2 regions of the Comamonas sp. F1-6 genome follow, and region 1 is predicted to be linked to the other one. Evidence: predicted binding sites of a transcription regulator. Region 1 holds the regulator's gene; the other holds the start of a gene.

The links. The regulator NrdR, encoded in region 1, represses ribonucleotide reductase genes. The targets are predictions, from matches to a motif close to CACNANATNTNGTG.
Region 2: AAIL66_RS21730 (ribonucleoside-diphosphate reductase subunit alpha) is a predicted target of NrdR. The motif match lies at 4,367-4,380, and genes of this name have one in related genera.

The regions. Positions count from the first base shown of each region.
Region 1 covers NZ_JBCPWN010000034.1:16,293-23,997, forward strand. Annotated here, with positions in the region: gene AAIL66_RS22910 (hypothetical protein) at 1-163, opposite strand, end outside; gene aroC (chorismate synthase) at 340-1,437, shown strand; gene AAIL66_RS22920 (bifunctional metallophosphatase/5'-nucleotidase) at 1,488-3,323, shown strand; gene nrdR (transcriptional regulator NrdR) at 3,468-3,944, opposite strand; gene glyA (serine hydroxymethyltransferase) at 3,966-5,213, opposite strand; ZMP/ZTP riboswitch at 5,249-5,403, opposite strand; gene AAIL66_RS22935 (lytic transglycosylase domain-containing protein) at 5,519-6,352, opposite strand; gene AAIL66_RS22940 (hypothetical protein) at 6,670-7,020, opposite strand; partial or broken gene AAIL66_RS22945 (DUF748 domain-containing protein) at 7,223-7,705, shown strand, end outside.
Region 2 covers NZ_JBCPWN010000029.1:761-8,465, forward strand. Annotated here, with positions in the region: gene AAIL66_RS21725 (ribonucleotide-diphosphate reductase subunit beta) at 14-1,105, opposite strand; gene AAIL66_RS21730 (ribonucleoside-diphosphate reductase subunit alpha) at 1,334-4,243, opposite strand; gene ampD (1,6-anhydro-N-acetylmuramyl-L-alanine amidase AmpD) at 4,749-5,378, opposite strand; gene AAIL66_RS21740 (sigma-54 dependent transcriptional regulator) at 5,371-6,837, opposite strand; gene AAIL66_RS21745 (ATP-binding protein) at 6,885-7,705, opposite strand, start outside.

The sequences.
Region 1 (7,705 bases):
TGAGCAGCAGCCCCACAAAGCACAGCAAGGCGACACCCAGGCCCACCATCATGCCGATCACGGCCTTGCCGTAGCCGCAGGCATACTGGCCCGCGCAGCGCGACGGTGCAAATTCGAAGAACAGCAGACCGCCGACGCCGCCGATCACTACGGACGCAGGCATACTGGCCCGCGCAGCGCGACGGTGCAAATTCGAAGAACAGCAGACCGCCGACGCCGCCGATCACTACGGACACCAGGGCCGAGGCCAGAATAAACGCAAGTTTGAGCATGGTGAAAAGACTTTAGGCAGGACAGTGTGCAGCCGTCAATCATCACTTCAACGATAATCGGCAGCCTATGAGCGGCAATACCTTCGGCACAATTTTCACGGTCACCAATTTCGGTGAGTCCCACGGCCCGGCCATTGGCTGTGTGATTGACGGCTGCCCTCCGGGCATGGCCTTGAGCGAGGCGGACATCCAGCATGATCTGGATCGACGTCGCCCCGGCACCAGCAAGTTCGTCACCCAGCGCAACGAGCCCGATGCCGTGGAGATTCTCTCCGGCGTCTACGAAGGCAAGACCACGGGCACGCCGATTGCGCTGCTGATCCGCAACACCGATCAGCGCAGCAAGGATTACTCCAATATCGCGCAGAGCTTTCGTCCCGGTCATGCCGACTATGCCTATTTCCAGAAGTACGGCATCCGTGATCCGCGCGGCGGCGGTCGCTCCTCGGCACGCCTGACAGCGCCCACGGTGGCAGCGGGTGCCGTGGCCAAGAAATGGCTCAAGGAAAAGTTCGGCACCGAGTTCCGCGCCTGCATGACCCAGATAGGCGAGCTGTCCATAGGTTTCGAGAGCTGGGAGCATGTGCCGCACAATCCCTTTTTCGCGCCTGTGGCCGATGTGAGCCGCTTCGAGGAATACATGGAGCAGCTGCGCAAGAGCGGCGATTCCTGCGGCGCGGCGCTGCGTGTGAACGCCAGCAATATGCCGGTCGGCCTGGGCCAGCCCCTGTATGACCGCCTGGACGCCGACATCGCCTACGCCATGATGGGTCTGAACGCCGTCAAGGCCGTGGAGATCGGCGCAGGCTTTGACAGCGTGGCCCAGCGTGGCACCACGCATGGCGATTCGCTGAGCCCCGAGGGTTTCCGCAGCAATAACGCGGGCGGCATCGTGGGCGGCATCAGCACCGGCCAGGATCTGGAAGTGCGTATCGGCATCAAGCCCACCAGCTCCATCATCACGCCGCGTGAGTCCATTGATGTGCACGGCCAGAGCACCGAAGTCATCACCAAGGGGCGCCACGACCCCTGCGTGGGTATCCGCGCTGCGCCGATTGCCGAGGCGCTGCTGGCGCTGGTGGTGATGGACCATGCGCTGCGTCACCGTGCGCAGAATGCCGATGTGGATTCTGGCCTGGCTCCGATTCCTGCCTCGGCCAGCTGACATCACCCAGACCTTTTTGTGCGTTAAAACCTCTGACTCAGGAGAGTCTGATGGTTGCAACTGACAAAAAACCGGATCAACGCCAGTCTCGCGCCCTGTCGCCAGGCTGGCGTTGTGCTTTTCGCAAGGTCTCCGCTCCTCTCTGCGCTACGCTGCTCGCATTGGGCTTGAGCGCATGCAGCGGTGGTGTGACAAGGCCTGCCAGCATGGAGATCACCGTGCTGGGCTTCAATGACCTGCACGGCCATCTGGAGCCGCCCAGACTGGCCGTGACGGCCCAGAACGCGCAGGGACAGAACGTTGCCGTGCCCGCCGGCGGCGTGGCCTATATGGCCCGGGCCATCGCCCAGCGTCGCCAGGCCAGCCGCCATGTGGCGCTGGTCACAGCCGGGGACATGATAGGGGCCTCGCCCATGGTCTCTGCACTGTTTCTCGATGAGCCGACGATAGAAGTTCTCAACCTCATGCGGGTGGACTTTGCGGCCACCGGCAATCACGAATACGACCAGGGCGTGGCCGAGCTGCTGCGCATGCAGCATGGGGGCTGCGAGAAGTTCACCAGCAAGCAGCCATGCCAGATCAGCCAGCCCTTCAAGGGAGCGGAGTTCCCGTTTCTCGCGGCCAATACGCTGCGTGAAGACGGCCGGCCGCTGTTTCCGGCGACCGGGCTGAAGTTCTTCGAGCAAGACGGTCTGCGCATAGGCGTGGGCTTCATCGGCATGACACTCAGGAACACGCCGCATATGGTGCGCCCCCGCGGGGTCGAGGGGCTGACGTTTGCCGACGAGGCGCAGACAGCGAATGCGCTGATCCCGCAGCTGAGGGCGCAGGGCGCCGATGTGATCGTGGTGCTGATCCATGAGGGAGGGGCCACCACTTCGGGCCTGCAGGACGATAGCTGCCAAGGGCTGTCTGGCGCCATCGTGCCGATTCTGGAGCAGCTCTCTGGCGAGGTCGATGTGGTGATCTCCGGTCATACCCACCGCTCCTATGTGTGCGATTACGCCAGGGTGAATGCCCGCAAGCCGTTCTTGCTGACCAGCGCGGGTCAGTACGGCACGCTGCTGACCGAAATCCGGCTCACGGTGGATGCGCGCACCGCCCGCGTGAGCCGCAAATCGGCGCACCAGCATATCGTGCAGGGTGAGGCCTATCGCAGCCCTGCCGGTCTGGTGAGCCTGCAGCCCGAATTCCCCGTCTTTGACGCAGATGCCCCCGTTGCGACGCTGGTGGCGCGCTACAAGGCTGCGGCGCGGCCGCTGGCCGAGGCCGTTGCAGGGCAGCTGGCCGGGCCTGTCAGCCGCGTGCCGCAAGCCAATGGCGAAAGCGTGATGGGGCGCATCGTGGCCGACGCCATACTTGCGGCCACGCGCGATGTCGCCGCGGGCGGGGCACAGCTGGCCTTTGTGAACCCCGGCGGTGTGCGCGCCGACCTGCTGCCCGCGGCCGACGGCAGCGTGACTTATGGACAGTTGTTCAGCGTTCAGCCGTTCGGCAATACGCTGATGGTGATGAGTCTGACGGGCGAGCAGATTCGCCAGGCGCTGGAGCAGCAATTCGACAGCGGCAGCAACACCGTGAATGCGCCACGCATCCTGCAGGTCTCCGAGGGCTTCAGCTACCGCTTTGACCGTCGCCTGCCCGCGGGCCGGCGCGTGAGCGAGCTGCGCCTCAACGGCCGGTTGCTCAAGATGTCACAGCGCTACCGCGTGGGACTGCAGAGCTACCTGGGCAGTGGCGGCGACAATTTCAGCATTTTCACGCAAGGCATCGACGTGGTGGGCGGCATGCTGGATCTGGATGCACTGGCGGAGCATGTACACGAACAAAGCCGCAGCGGGCCGATGGCGCTACCTTTGAAGGAGCGTGTTACGCGTGTTCATTAAGGAGATCAGATAAAAACTTGTCTGATTTCCTTTTAGATCAGGCGCTAGATGCTCATTAGTTCATAGCTTATGCCTGCCATCAAGCGCGTAAAACAAAAGCCACCCAAGGGTGGCTTTTGGCATGGCAAGGCACGACGGTCAGGGCTAGGGCTTTTTGGCGGCCTTGGCCTTGGGGCTGCGAACCTCATCCATGATGTTCTTGAAGTCGTCCACATCCTCGAAGCTGCGGTAGACGCTGGCAAAGCGGATATAGCCGACCTTGTCCAAGCCCTTGAGTTCATCCATCACCAACTCGCCGAGGCGGCTGGAATCGATTTCACGTTGGCCCAGATTGAGCAGCCTGTCCTCAATGCGCTCTATGGCGGCATCTATGAGTTCGGTGCTCACGGGACGCTTGCGCAGCGCGATCTGAAAAGAGCCTTGCAGCTTGGCGCGCTCGTATTCGATACGGCGGCCGTCTCTCTTGACCACGGTGGGAAAGCTGACCTCGGGGCGCTCGTAGGTCGTGAAGCGCTTGTCGCAGCCCCCGCAGCGGCGGCGGCGGCGGATGAAGCCCCCGTCCTCGGACTCGCGGGTCTCAACAACCTGCGTGTCCGGATGGTTGCAGAAGGGGCACTTCATGACAGATCAGCGCAGCTGGAATTACTTGCTGTAGACAGGGAACTTGGCGGTCAGCTCGGCCACCTTGGCGCGCACGGCAGCCAGATTGGCTTCGTCTTCGGGCTTGTCCAGCACATCGGCCACCAGATTGGCGGTGATGCGGGCTTCTTCCTCGCCGAAACCACGGGTGGTCATGGCGGGCGTGCCGATACGGATGCCGCTGGTCACGAAAGGCTTTTCGGGGTCATTGGGGATGGCGTTCTTGTTCACGGTGATGTGAGCCAGACCCAGGGCCGCTTCGGCAGCCTTGCCGGTAATGCCCTTGGCGCGCAGGTCCACCAGCATCACGTGGCTTTCGGTGCGGCCGGAGACGATGCGCAGACCGCGCTCGGTCAGCGTTTCGGCAAACACCTTGGCATTCTTCACGACCTGTTCCTGGTAGGCCTTGAACTCGGGAGTCAGGGCTTCCTTGAATGCCACGGCCTTGCCGGCGATGACATGCATCAGGGGGCCGCCTTGCAGGCCGGGGAAGATGGCGCTGTTGATGGCCTTCTCGTGCTCGGCCTTCATCAGGATCACGCCGCCACGGGGGCCACGCAGGCTCTTGTGGGTGGTGGTGGTGACCACGTCGGCATGGGGCACGGGGTTGGGGTACACGCCTGCGGCAATCAGGCCGGCATAGTGGGCCATGTCCACCCAGAAGATGGCGCCGACTTCCTTGGCGATCTTGGCGAAGCGCTCGAAGTCGATGCGCAGGGCATAGGCGGAAGCGCCAGCCACGATGATGCGGGGCTTGTGCTCGCGGGCCAGCTCTTCGAGCTTGTCGTAGTCGATGGCTTCGTCGGCATTCAGACCGTAGGAGACGGCCTTGAACCATTTGCCGGACATGTTCAGCGCCATGCCGTGGGTCAGGTGACCGCCTTCGGCCAGGCTCATGCCCAGAATGGTGTCGCCTGGCTTGGCGAAAGCCATCAGCACAGCCTGGTTGGCCTGAGAGCCGGAATTGGGTTGCACGTTGGCGGCTTCGGCGCCAAAGATCTGCTTGATGCGGTCAATGGCCAGCTGTTCGACCACGTCCACATGCTCGCAGCCACCGTAGTAGCGCTTGCCGGGATAGCCTTCGGCGTACTTGTTGGTCAGCTGGGAGCCCTGGGCTTCCATCACTGCGGGCGAGCAGTAGTTCTCGCTGGCGATCAGCTCGATGTGCTCTTGCTGGCGATGGTTTTCAGCTTCAATAGCTGCAAACAGTTCGGGGTCGACTTTCGCGACGGTATCGGTGCGTTGAAACATGGCAGTCCTGTGAACTTAGAAATTCCCTTGAGGCCAAGGGCTGCCCAGGCGAACGGCTGAAACGCTTGCAGGTTGCAGTCGCTGCGACCCTGGGCGGTACGCTCCCCGGTGGTTCACAGACCTTGCAGTCTGCCGGATTCCACGTCAGCGGCAGAAAATTCTGCGCCTATCGCCAGTTGCGTACACCCGCTAGTGTAGCTGAGCTGGCATGGCTGAAGAACCTATGCCCGTTTTTCCCGCAGGACCTGGCCGGGGCATAAAAAAAGCTGGCCGGAGCCAGCTTGAGAAATGCAGGGGTCTGTCGCTTAGAGGTTGGAGTTGGCCAGTGCCACTTGCTGAGCGTGAGAGACCTTGGTGGCTTCGTCGGACTTGGCCGTCATCAGCGGGCTGGCCTGCAGGCCCACGCCCTGGCGCAGACGCTGGTGTTCGGCAAGCACCTTGGCCGCATAGCCGCCGTCCGAAGGAAGATTGGCTGCACCCACGTAATAGCGCAGGCCACCCTCGATGGAGCCGGCACGGGCAATGCATTCCTTGAGCACCTTGACGCCGACCTTGAGATTGGTCACTGGGTCGAAGGCAGCGTGCTGGCCGCCAAAGCTTTCGTACTTGTCGGTGTGCACGGAAGTCATCACCTGCATCAGGCCCTGGGCACCGACCGAGCTTTGGGCAAACGGGTTGAAGCTCGATTCAATGGCCATGATGGCCAGAATCAGCGTCGGATCCAGCTTGTTGGCTTTGCCCTGGACATAGGCTTCGCTGACCAGGGCGGCAATCGGCTCGGGCGCCACCCGGTATTTTTTGCTGAGCCAATAGGCTACAGCCGCCTGCTCCTTGGGCAGGTTCTTGGGGTTGACGGCCGTGGCGCGGTCGCTGGCGACGACGATGTTGGCGGAAGCAGGGGCTTCCTCCACTTCGGCGGCAGCCATCACGGTGCTGGCGGGCAGGCGTGTGTCGAGCCACTCGCGCAGCTCGGTTGCACCGGCCAGACGCAGGTCCGGACGAGAGATCAGAATCAGGGCCGAAATGGCCACGGCCAAGCCCAGCAGGGCGAAACCGTTGTGAGTAAGAGCAAGAAAACCGTGGGCCGTCTTATGGCCCAACGTTCGCGCAGAGGCGATTAATTTTCCTGACGCTGGCATAGCTTGTCCTTTCTTGGCTATCGCCCGAGGCCGCACCGGATCAATCTCGCGGTGCAACCAGGACAACTGGCCGATGAGGTTTGCTGCGGGCCGATTAAAAGCGCCCCTTGGGGCGCCGATCGGTCTGCTCAGTCGTGAGGCAGCGGAAACAAAAAACGCTCATTTCGAGCGCTGGCGGATTCTAGAAGCGCCCTAAATATTCAGTCAACACTAACAAAAATACTTTTTAGATTTTAAAATTATATAAAAACTGTATGAATGTACAGCTTGCTCAAAAAATTACAGCAAAAAATCACGGGTTCAAGAGGTGTATACGCTCACATCGTTTTATTTGTCATCAAGGCGAAATAAAGTGCAAAAAGCCTGGTAGCCCTACGCGAGCACAGATATAGTGAATCTGCCTGCACGTTGCAGGTGCTTGCCAAAGGAAAGGAAAAGCAAATTCCGCCGAGGCCTTTGATTCCATGGGCTGTTGGCACTTGCTCTTTATCTTCGCTTGAGGCACAAAAGGGAGCAATCGTTGCTTCCAGCGGCAAGGACCACACCCTCCTTGATCCGCGAAAAACGGCCCGGTCTGGTACCGGCCGTAAAGCCCGGAAGTCGGTTTCGCCACTTCCGGGCTTTGTCATTTCCGGCGTTGTCTTTTCTCTGCTGCGCATTGTTTGCATTTTTCGCGCTCATCTGCCTCTGGTCGGCATTCCTATAGCGCAAACTTCTCCCTGGAAACGCCTCTTGCCTCTATCTATATATAGAGCGCAATCTAGATACACCAGGGTGCGCTCAAGGTACAGTGGTGTTCCGGGCGCGCGGCGGGTCCCGCCCCTGAGAGTCTTGGAAGGCTTTCAATCTCTGCATCAATAACAATTGCCCATGTCCTTGCTCACATCGAATCGCTGGCTTCGCCGGCTGATCTGGTCTGTTCTTGCTCTTTTGCTGTTATGGCTGCTGCTCTGGGCGGTAGTGCCCTGGGTGGCCAAAAGCCAGCTGGAAAAACGGGCTGCCGAGAAACTGGGGCGCGGCGTCCATGTGGGCAAGATCGAGTTTGCGCCCTGGGCCATGTCCATCACCCTGCATGAACTGGTGATCGATAAGGCTATAAAAAAAGTAGCTGAAACCGCTGGTGCAGAGAGCTCTGCGGCTCAGAAAGATCTGAAATCCGCCGCCGAGCCACAGCTGCAGATCAAGCGCATCTTCATCAATGCCAGCGCGCAGTCCTTGTTCAGGCTCGCTCCTGTGCTGGATGTGATCGAGGTCGATGCGCCGGTGGTGCGCCTGACGCAGCATTCACTGGGCAAGCTCGATATCGACGATGTAATTGCCAAGCTCTCCGAGCCCGATGACGAGGAGCCGTCC
Region 2 (7,705 bases), on a different contig from region 1:
TGCTTAGAAGCAATTAATCCCAAGAAAGTGCGCCTCCGGTCTGATACTCGATCACTCGTGTCTCAAAGAAGTTACGTTCTTTCTTCAAATCGATCATTTCGCTCATCCAGGGGAAGGGATTTTCTTCACCGGGGAACAGTTCCTCCAGACCGATCTGCGTGGCGCGACGGTTGGCGATGTAGCGCAGATAGCCCTTGAACATGGATGCATTCATGCCCAGCACGCCGCGTGGCATGGTGTCCTCGGCATAGCGATATTCGAGTTCCACAGCCTTCTGGAACAGCTCCGTGATTTCCTGCTTGAACTCGGCCGTCCACAGATGGGGGTTCTCGAGCTTGAGCTGGTTGATCAGATCGATGCCGAAGTTGCAGTGCATGGACTCGTCGCGCAGGATGTACTGGTACTGCTCGGCGGCGCCCGTCATCTTGTTCTGGCGGCCCAGGGCCAGGATCTGCGTGAAGCCCACGTAGAAGAACAGACCTTCCATCAGGCAGGCAAAAACGATCAGCGACTTCAGCAGAGTCTGGTCGGTTTCGGGCGTGCCGGTGTGGAAGTTGGGGTCCATGATCGCTTCGATGAAGGGGATCAGGAACTCGTCCTTGTCGCGGATGGATTGGACTTCGTTGTAGGCGTTGAAGATTTCCGATTCATCCAGGCCCAGCGATTCCACGATGTACTGGTAGGCGTGAGTGTGGATGGCTTCCTCGAAGGCCTGGCGCAGCAGGAACTGGCGGCACTCGGGCGCCGTGATGTGGCGGTAGGTGCCCAGCACGATGTTGTTGGCGGCCAGCGAGTCGGCCGTCACAAAGAAGCCCAGATTGCGCTTGACGATGCGGCGCTCGTCTTCGGTCAGGCCGTTGGGGTCCTTCCACAGCGCGATGTCGCGCGTCATGTTCACTTCCTGCGGCATCCAGTGGTTGGCGCAGGTGGCCAGATACTTTTCCCAGGCCCACTTGTACTTGAAGGGGACCAGCTGGTTCACGTCGGTCTTGGCGTTGATGATGCGCTTGTCGGCGGCATTCACGCGCTTGTGGGTGCTGGTGGACGCGCCGGCTTCTGCGCTGGTGGCGGAAGGGGCAAAGGTGTCGTCGTCAAAGCTCAGCATATTTATTCCTTGAGGGGGGAAAAGGCTGGGTGCAATGCAATCGACATCCAGCTTTTCAATCATTTATTGATGGAGTGGCGCCACTCAAATACTGGCGCACTCTAAAGCGAGAGACACCGAGGAAGCGCCGCCGCGCACCGAGGGTGTCGTCCCCCTCCGGCGCTCAGCGCCAGAGAGGGGGAAGGCGCGGGGCCGCCTAGGCCAAGCGCCTCAGGGGGAGCCAGCCAGTTATTGGCAAGCCTCGCAGCCTGGATCGTCGATCGCGCAGAACTTGATGTCCGTGGCGGGTGCCTGGGCACGGGCAGCGGCGGCAGCGGCTTCCAGTGCGCTCACCGCAGGCTTGGCCGCAGGGGCCGCCGAAGCGGCAGGAGCGCCGGAGGACACGGCGTTCAGCACACGGCTTTGCACGGTGGACTTCTCGATATTGGTCGCGCTGGTGGTACGCAGGTAGTAGGTGGTCTTCAGACCGCGCAGCCAGGCCAGCATGTAGGTGTCGTGCAGCTTCTTGCCCGATGCACCGGCCATGTAGATGTTCAGGCTCTGGGCCTGGTCGATCCACTTCTGGCGGCGCGAGGCGGCTTCCACCAGCCATTCGGGCGAGACTTCGAACGCGGTGGCGTAGAGGTTCTTGATCTCTTGCGGCACGCGGTCGATGGCGCGCAGCGAGCCGTCGAAATGCTTGAGGTCCATGACCATCACGTCGTCCCACAGGCCCAAGCGCTTGAGGTCGCGCACCAGGTACTGGTTGATGACGGTGAATTCGCCAGACAGATTGGACTTCACGGACAGGTTGCCGAACGAAGGCTCGATCGAGGCATCCACACCCACGATGTTGGAGATGGTGGCGGTGGGCGCAATGGCCACGCAGTTGGAGTTGCGCATGCCGTCCTGGGCGATCTTGGCGCGCAGGGCATCCCAGTCCAGCTTGGCGGAGCGGTCCACTTCCACATAGCCGCCGCGGGCCTTTTCCAGTAGCTTCAGGGTGTCGGGAGGCAGGATGCCCTGATCCCACAGCGATCCCTTGAAGGTGGAGTAGGTGCCGCGTTCCTTGGACAGCTCGGTCGACGCCCAGTAAGCGTAGTAGCAGATGGCTTCCATGGCTTCGTCGGCGAACTCGACGGCGCCCTGGCTGGCGTAGGCGGTGCGCATTTCATACAGCGCGTCCTGGAAACCCATCAGGCCCATGCCCACGGGGCGGTGGCGCAGATTGGAGTCCTTGGCCTTTTGCACGGCGTAGTAGTTGATGTCGATCACGTTGTCCAGCATGCGCATGGCCGTGTTCACGGTCTTGCGCAGCTTGTCGTGGTCGATCTTGCCGTCCTTGATGTGCTGGACCAGGTTCACGGAACCCAGGTTGCAGACCGCAGTTTCGGTGTCGCTGGTGTTGAGCGTGATCTCGGTGCACAAATTGGACGAGTGCACCACACCCACGTGCTGCTGGGGCGAGCGGATGTTGCAGGGGTCCTTGAAGGTGATCCAGGGATGGCCGGTCTCGAACAGCATCGAGAGCATCTTGCGCCACAGGTCCACGGCAGGCACGCGCTTGAACAGCTTGAGCTCGCCGCTGTCGGTCTTGGCTTCATAGGCGGTGTAGGCCTTCTCGAAGGCTTCGCCGTACAGATCGTGCAGATCGGGAGCGTCGGCGGGCGAGAACAGGGTCCACTGGCCTTTTTCCATCACGCGCTTCATGAACAGGTCGGGAATCCAGTTCGCCGTGTTCATGTCGTGGGTGCGGCGGCGGTCGTCGCCGGTGTTCTTGCGCAGCTCCAGGAATTCTTCGATGTCCAGGTGCCAGGATTCCAGATAGGTGCAGACTGCGCCCTTGCGCTTGCCGCCCTGGTTCACGGCGACGGCCGTGTCGTTGACCACCTTGAGGAAGGGAACCACGCCTTGCGATTCGCCGTTGGTGCCCTTGATGCGCGAGCCCAGGGCACGCACACGGGTCCAGTCATTGCCTAGGCCGCCGGCAAACTTGGACAGCAGAGCGTTTTCCTTGATGGATTCGTAGATGCCGTCCAGGTCGTCGGGCACGGTGGTCAGGTAGCAGGACGACAGTTGCGAGCGCAGCGTGCCGCTGTTGAACAGCGTCGGGGTGGACGACATGAAGTCGAAGGACGACAGCAGCTCGTAGAACTCGATGGCACGTGCATTGCGGTCGGGCTCGTTCAGCGCCAGGCCCATGGCCACGCGCATGAAGAAGGACTGGGGCAGCTCGATGCGGGTCTTGCGCACGTGCAGGAAGTAGCGGTCGTACAGGGTCTGCAGACCGAGGTAGTCGAACTGTTCGTCGCGCTCGGCCTTCAGGGCCTTGGCCAGACGGGGCAGGTCGTAGCTCAGCAGCTCGGGGTTGAGCAGCTCGTTGTCCACGCCCTTTTGCACAAAGCCGGGGAAGTAGTCGGCATAGGCGGCCTGCATTTCTGCGGGCTGCACGTCGCGGCCCATGACTTCGCGCACGATGGTGTGCAGCAGCAGGCGGGCGGTGACGTAGGTGTAGTCGGGGTCTTTTTCAATCAGCGTACGGGCGGCCAGGATGGACGCCTTGTAGACCTCGGCCAGAGGCACGCCGTCGTACAGATTGCGCAGGGTCTCGGCCACGATGGGCGCGGACTGGATGTCGGCATTCAGATTGCGGCAGGAAGCGACGATCAGAGCCTCCAGGCGCTCCTGGTCCAGGGGCACGCGCTGGCCGTTGTCGGTCACATGCAGCACGGGCTTGGCGGCGGCAGCGGCGGCCACTTCGGCGGCCTTCTTCTGCTCGGCACGTTCCTGGTTGCGGCGCTCGCGGTACAGCACATAGGCGCGGGCCACGTCCTGGTGGCCGGCGCGCATCAGGCCCAGCTCGACCTGGTCCTGCACATCTTCAATATGGAAGGTGCCGCCATCGGGACGCGAGCGCACCAGTGCGCGCACCACGCCTTCGGTCAGTTCGTTGACGGTGTCGCGCACGCTGGCAGACGCCGCGCCCTGCGCGCCGCGCACAGCCAGGAAAGCCTTGGTCAGGGCCACGGCAATCTTCTGGGGCGCGAAAGCCACCACATCGCCGCTGCGGCGGATGATCTGATAGCTGTCATTGGGGGAGGAAGAATTGGCTGCGCCGGCAGGCGCGGCAGAAGGCAGTGAGTTCAACGCTTCTTGCATAAGTTCCTCTGAGTCAGTATGTGGATAGGCAGACAAAGGCCTGCACTGTGGGCAGGCCATCAAAAACACGATTCGGCGCCTCGGTTTACACATGGTTTGCACAGGGTGTGCACAACTTGTAAACACTAGATATGGGGTCTGAGGCTCTTCAAAACACTACCGGTAGTGTATCTCGCTTAAATCCGAGCGACCTGATGAAACTACTGAATCTGGCATTTCAAGCGCCGCTTGACAGCCGCAAAAATGACTTCATCCCGCATGAATAAAGGCCTGTGGCGCGGTTGCGCGCGGCGGCAGATCGGGCCGGAAATATGTAAAAAATTTGCGTGTTTGATGCAGGCGACAGTTGTTGCGCGCGCGCCATTGACATGCCGTTTCGACGCCCCGCAACGATGGATGATTGGGATTCTCAAAATGAGGAGCACATGGCGCCTGCGAATAAAAGATTTCAGCTGCGAATATGTATGAAATCGAGTGCTGAAAGGCGGTAGGTGCTATGAAAATTTCAGGCTGCGCCTGAGGCTGCAGGATTGGGGGGGAATTCCCAGCTGCGCGTGCCGTCTGTGCTGGCCAGCTGCTGCTGCAGCCGCTGCCAGTCGAAACCGGGTCCGGGGTCCTGCTTGCGCCCAGGCGCGATGTGCTCGTGTCCGGCGATGTAGCGCACCGGATAGTGCGCCGCGATAGCCATGCAAAGCTGCTGCAGGGCCTGGTACTGCGGAGCTTCAAAGCTCAGGCCTTCCAGGCCTTCGAGTTCGATGCCGATGGAGTCGTCGTTGCAGCGCTCGCGCCCGCGCCACTGACTGACACCGGCATGCCAGGCGCGGTCGTCGCAGCTGACGAACTGCCAGATCTCGCCCTGACGCGTGATAAAGAAATGTGACGAGACTTCGAGGCCGCGAATGCCCTGGTAATAGGGGTGGGCGTCCCAGTCCAGCTGATTGGTGAACAGTTGCTGCACCGCGCCTGTGCCGTACTGGCCCGGAGGCAGGCTGATGGAGTGGATGACGACGAGATCGATCTGCGCATCCTCGGGGCGAGGGCCGAAATTGGGAGATCTCAGCTGACGCGCCGCACCATACCAGCCGGCCTGCCAGGGCTGGGTCAGGGAGGAGGAAAGGGGCGTGGAATCAGACATTGTCGCTCTGGTGTTTGCTGCCTTCGGCCGGCAGGTCTATGCCCAGACGGTCGATGCGGTAGCGAATCTGGCGCAGGCTGATGCCCAGTCTGGCCGCCGTGGCTGTGCGGTTGAAGCCGTTGTCCTGCAGCGCTCTGACCAGGATGCTGCGCTCCTGCTCATCAAGCCAGCCTTGCAGATCCTCCGGCAGCATGGCCGGACTGCCTGCGTGCTGAGTTTGCGGCGGCGGTGCGCTCGATGCCCAAGCGCCCGAGGAGGCCGCTACCGCCACACCAGCGCACTCGGCCGGCACGCCGGATTCGGGCAGACGCAGCGGGCCTTCCTCGCCCAGTGCAATGGCGCGGTGCAGCACGTTCTCCAGCTCGCGCACATTGCCAGGCAGCGGGAGCCGGGCTATCTGGCTCAGGCTGATGTCGTCCAGCTCCGGCGTAGCCAGTCCGGATTCGCGGGCCAGCTTTTGCAGCAAAGCCTGGCATAGCTGGCCCAGGTCTTCACGGCGCTCGCGCAGCGCGGGCAGCTCGATTTCGATGACGTTGAGGCGGTAGAACAGGTCCTGGCGGAAATTGCCTGCCTGCACTTCCGCTCCCAGATCGCGGTGGGTGGCGCTGACGATGCGCACATCGACGGCTTCTTCCTGGGTGCTGCCCAGTGGACGAATCTTGCGCTCCTGAATGGCGCGCAGCAGCTTGGCCTGCATGGCCAGGGGCAGGTCGCCGATTTCATCGAGAAACAAGGTGCCGCCCTGTGCGGCCTGGAAGTAGCCGGGCCTGTCCTGCGTGGCACCGGTGTAGGAGCCCTTGCGGGCACCGAAGAACTCGGCTTCGAGCAGGCTTTCCGGGATGGCGCCGCAGTTGACCGCGACCATGGGGCCGCCGGCCCGCTGGCTGCAGCCGTGGAGGGCGCGTGCCACCAGTTCCTTGCCCGTGCCGGATTCACCGTGGATCAGCACGGGAGCCATGCCTTTGGCGACCTTGGCAATGCGCTGCTTGACCAGTTGCATGGCCTGAGACCTGCCAACCAGAGCCTCCAGGGCGCCAGCTGGCGTTCCCGCACCAGTGCCGCTGGCGGCCGAGCTGTCGCTGGTCTGCGGGTTGCCGGGCTTGGGCACCGCGCCAATGCCTTGCACGGCCGAGGCCACGACCTGACGGAACTGGCGCAGGTCCACGGGCTTGGTCAGATAGTCGAACGCACCCGCGCGCAGGGCCTCGACGGCGTTTTCGGCAGAGCCGTAGGCCGTCATGACGATGCAGCGCTCGCTGCGCGACTGATCGCGCAGCTGCAGCAGCAGCTCCATGCCGATCCCGTCGGGCAGGCGCATATCGGTAATCAAGACATCGAAATTGCGGCCTTGCAACTGAGTCATGCCTTCCTGGACCGAGCCCGCGGTTTCCACGCGGTAGCCTTCCCGCAGCAAGGTCAGCTCGTAGAGCGTGCGCAGATCCGGTTCATCATCGACCACGAGAATGCTGGCCGCTGCGGATGAGTGAGGCGATGATGTCACTGGGCTTACACCATGATCGAGTCAAACAGGGAGTGGCTCGCGAGGGATGAAGGGCCGCTGCGCAGAGTCACGATAAAGGCATTGCCGTTCACCTCGCCTTGCGGTGTGCTGCGAGCCAGGCGTTGATAGCTGATGGAGGCATCGTAGCGCTGGCACAGTTCACGGCATATATAGAGTCCGAGGCCGCTGGAGCGGCTTTGGGAGGAGAAGAACGGCTCGAACAGATGGCGCTCGACGCTGGACTCCAGCGGTGCCCCATCACTCCAGACCATGAACCAGCAGGTGTCGTCCTGCGGTGCGAGACCCTGGATCTGACCGTTCAAGGGGCCGTGGCCGCTGATCAACTGCAGGCCCGCCTCATTGCCGGCATGGCTGCGGTGGCGCTGGGCATTGTCCAGCAAGTTGATCAGCACGCGGCGCAGATGCTCTTCATCGAACAAGATGTGGCGGGCCGTTGCATTGAGCCGCAGCAGAAGCTGGCGCGGCGGAGCGGCCTGTATGCGCCATTCATGGCTGATCTGGGCCAGCAGGGTGTCCAGCGGCAGCGACTGGCCCTGATGGGTTTCTGCGCCCTGCTGCACGCGTGCCAGGTTGAGGATTTCTTCGGCGATGCGGGCCAGTCGGTCGGCGTTCTGCCCCACGATCCGGCATAGCTGTTGGGGGCCGGGCTGGCTCGCCAGGTCTTCGGCCAGCAGCGCATTGGCCTGAGTGATGGCGGCCAGCGGGTTGCGTATTTCATGGGCCACGGCAGCCGACATACGGCCCATGGAGGCCAGCTTTTCTGTGCGCAGCTGCGCTTCCATTTCGCGCAGGTCGTGAAGAAACA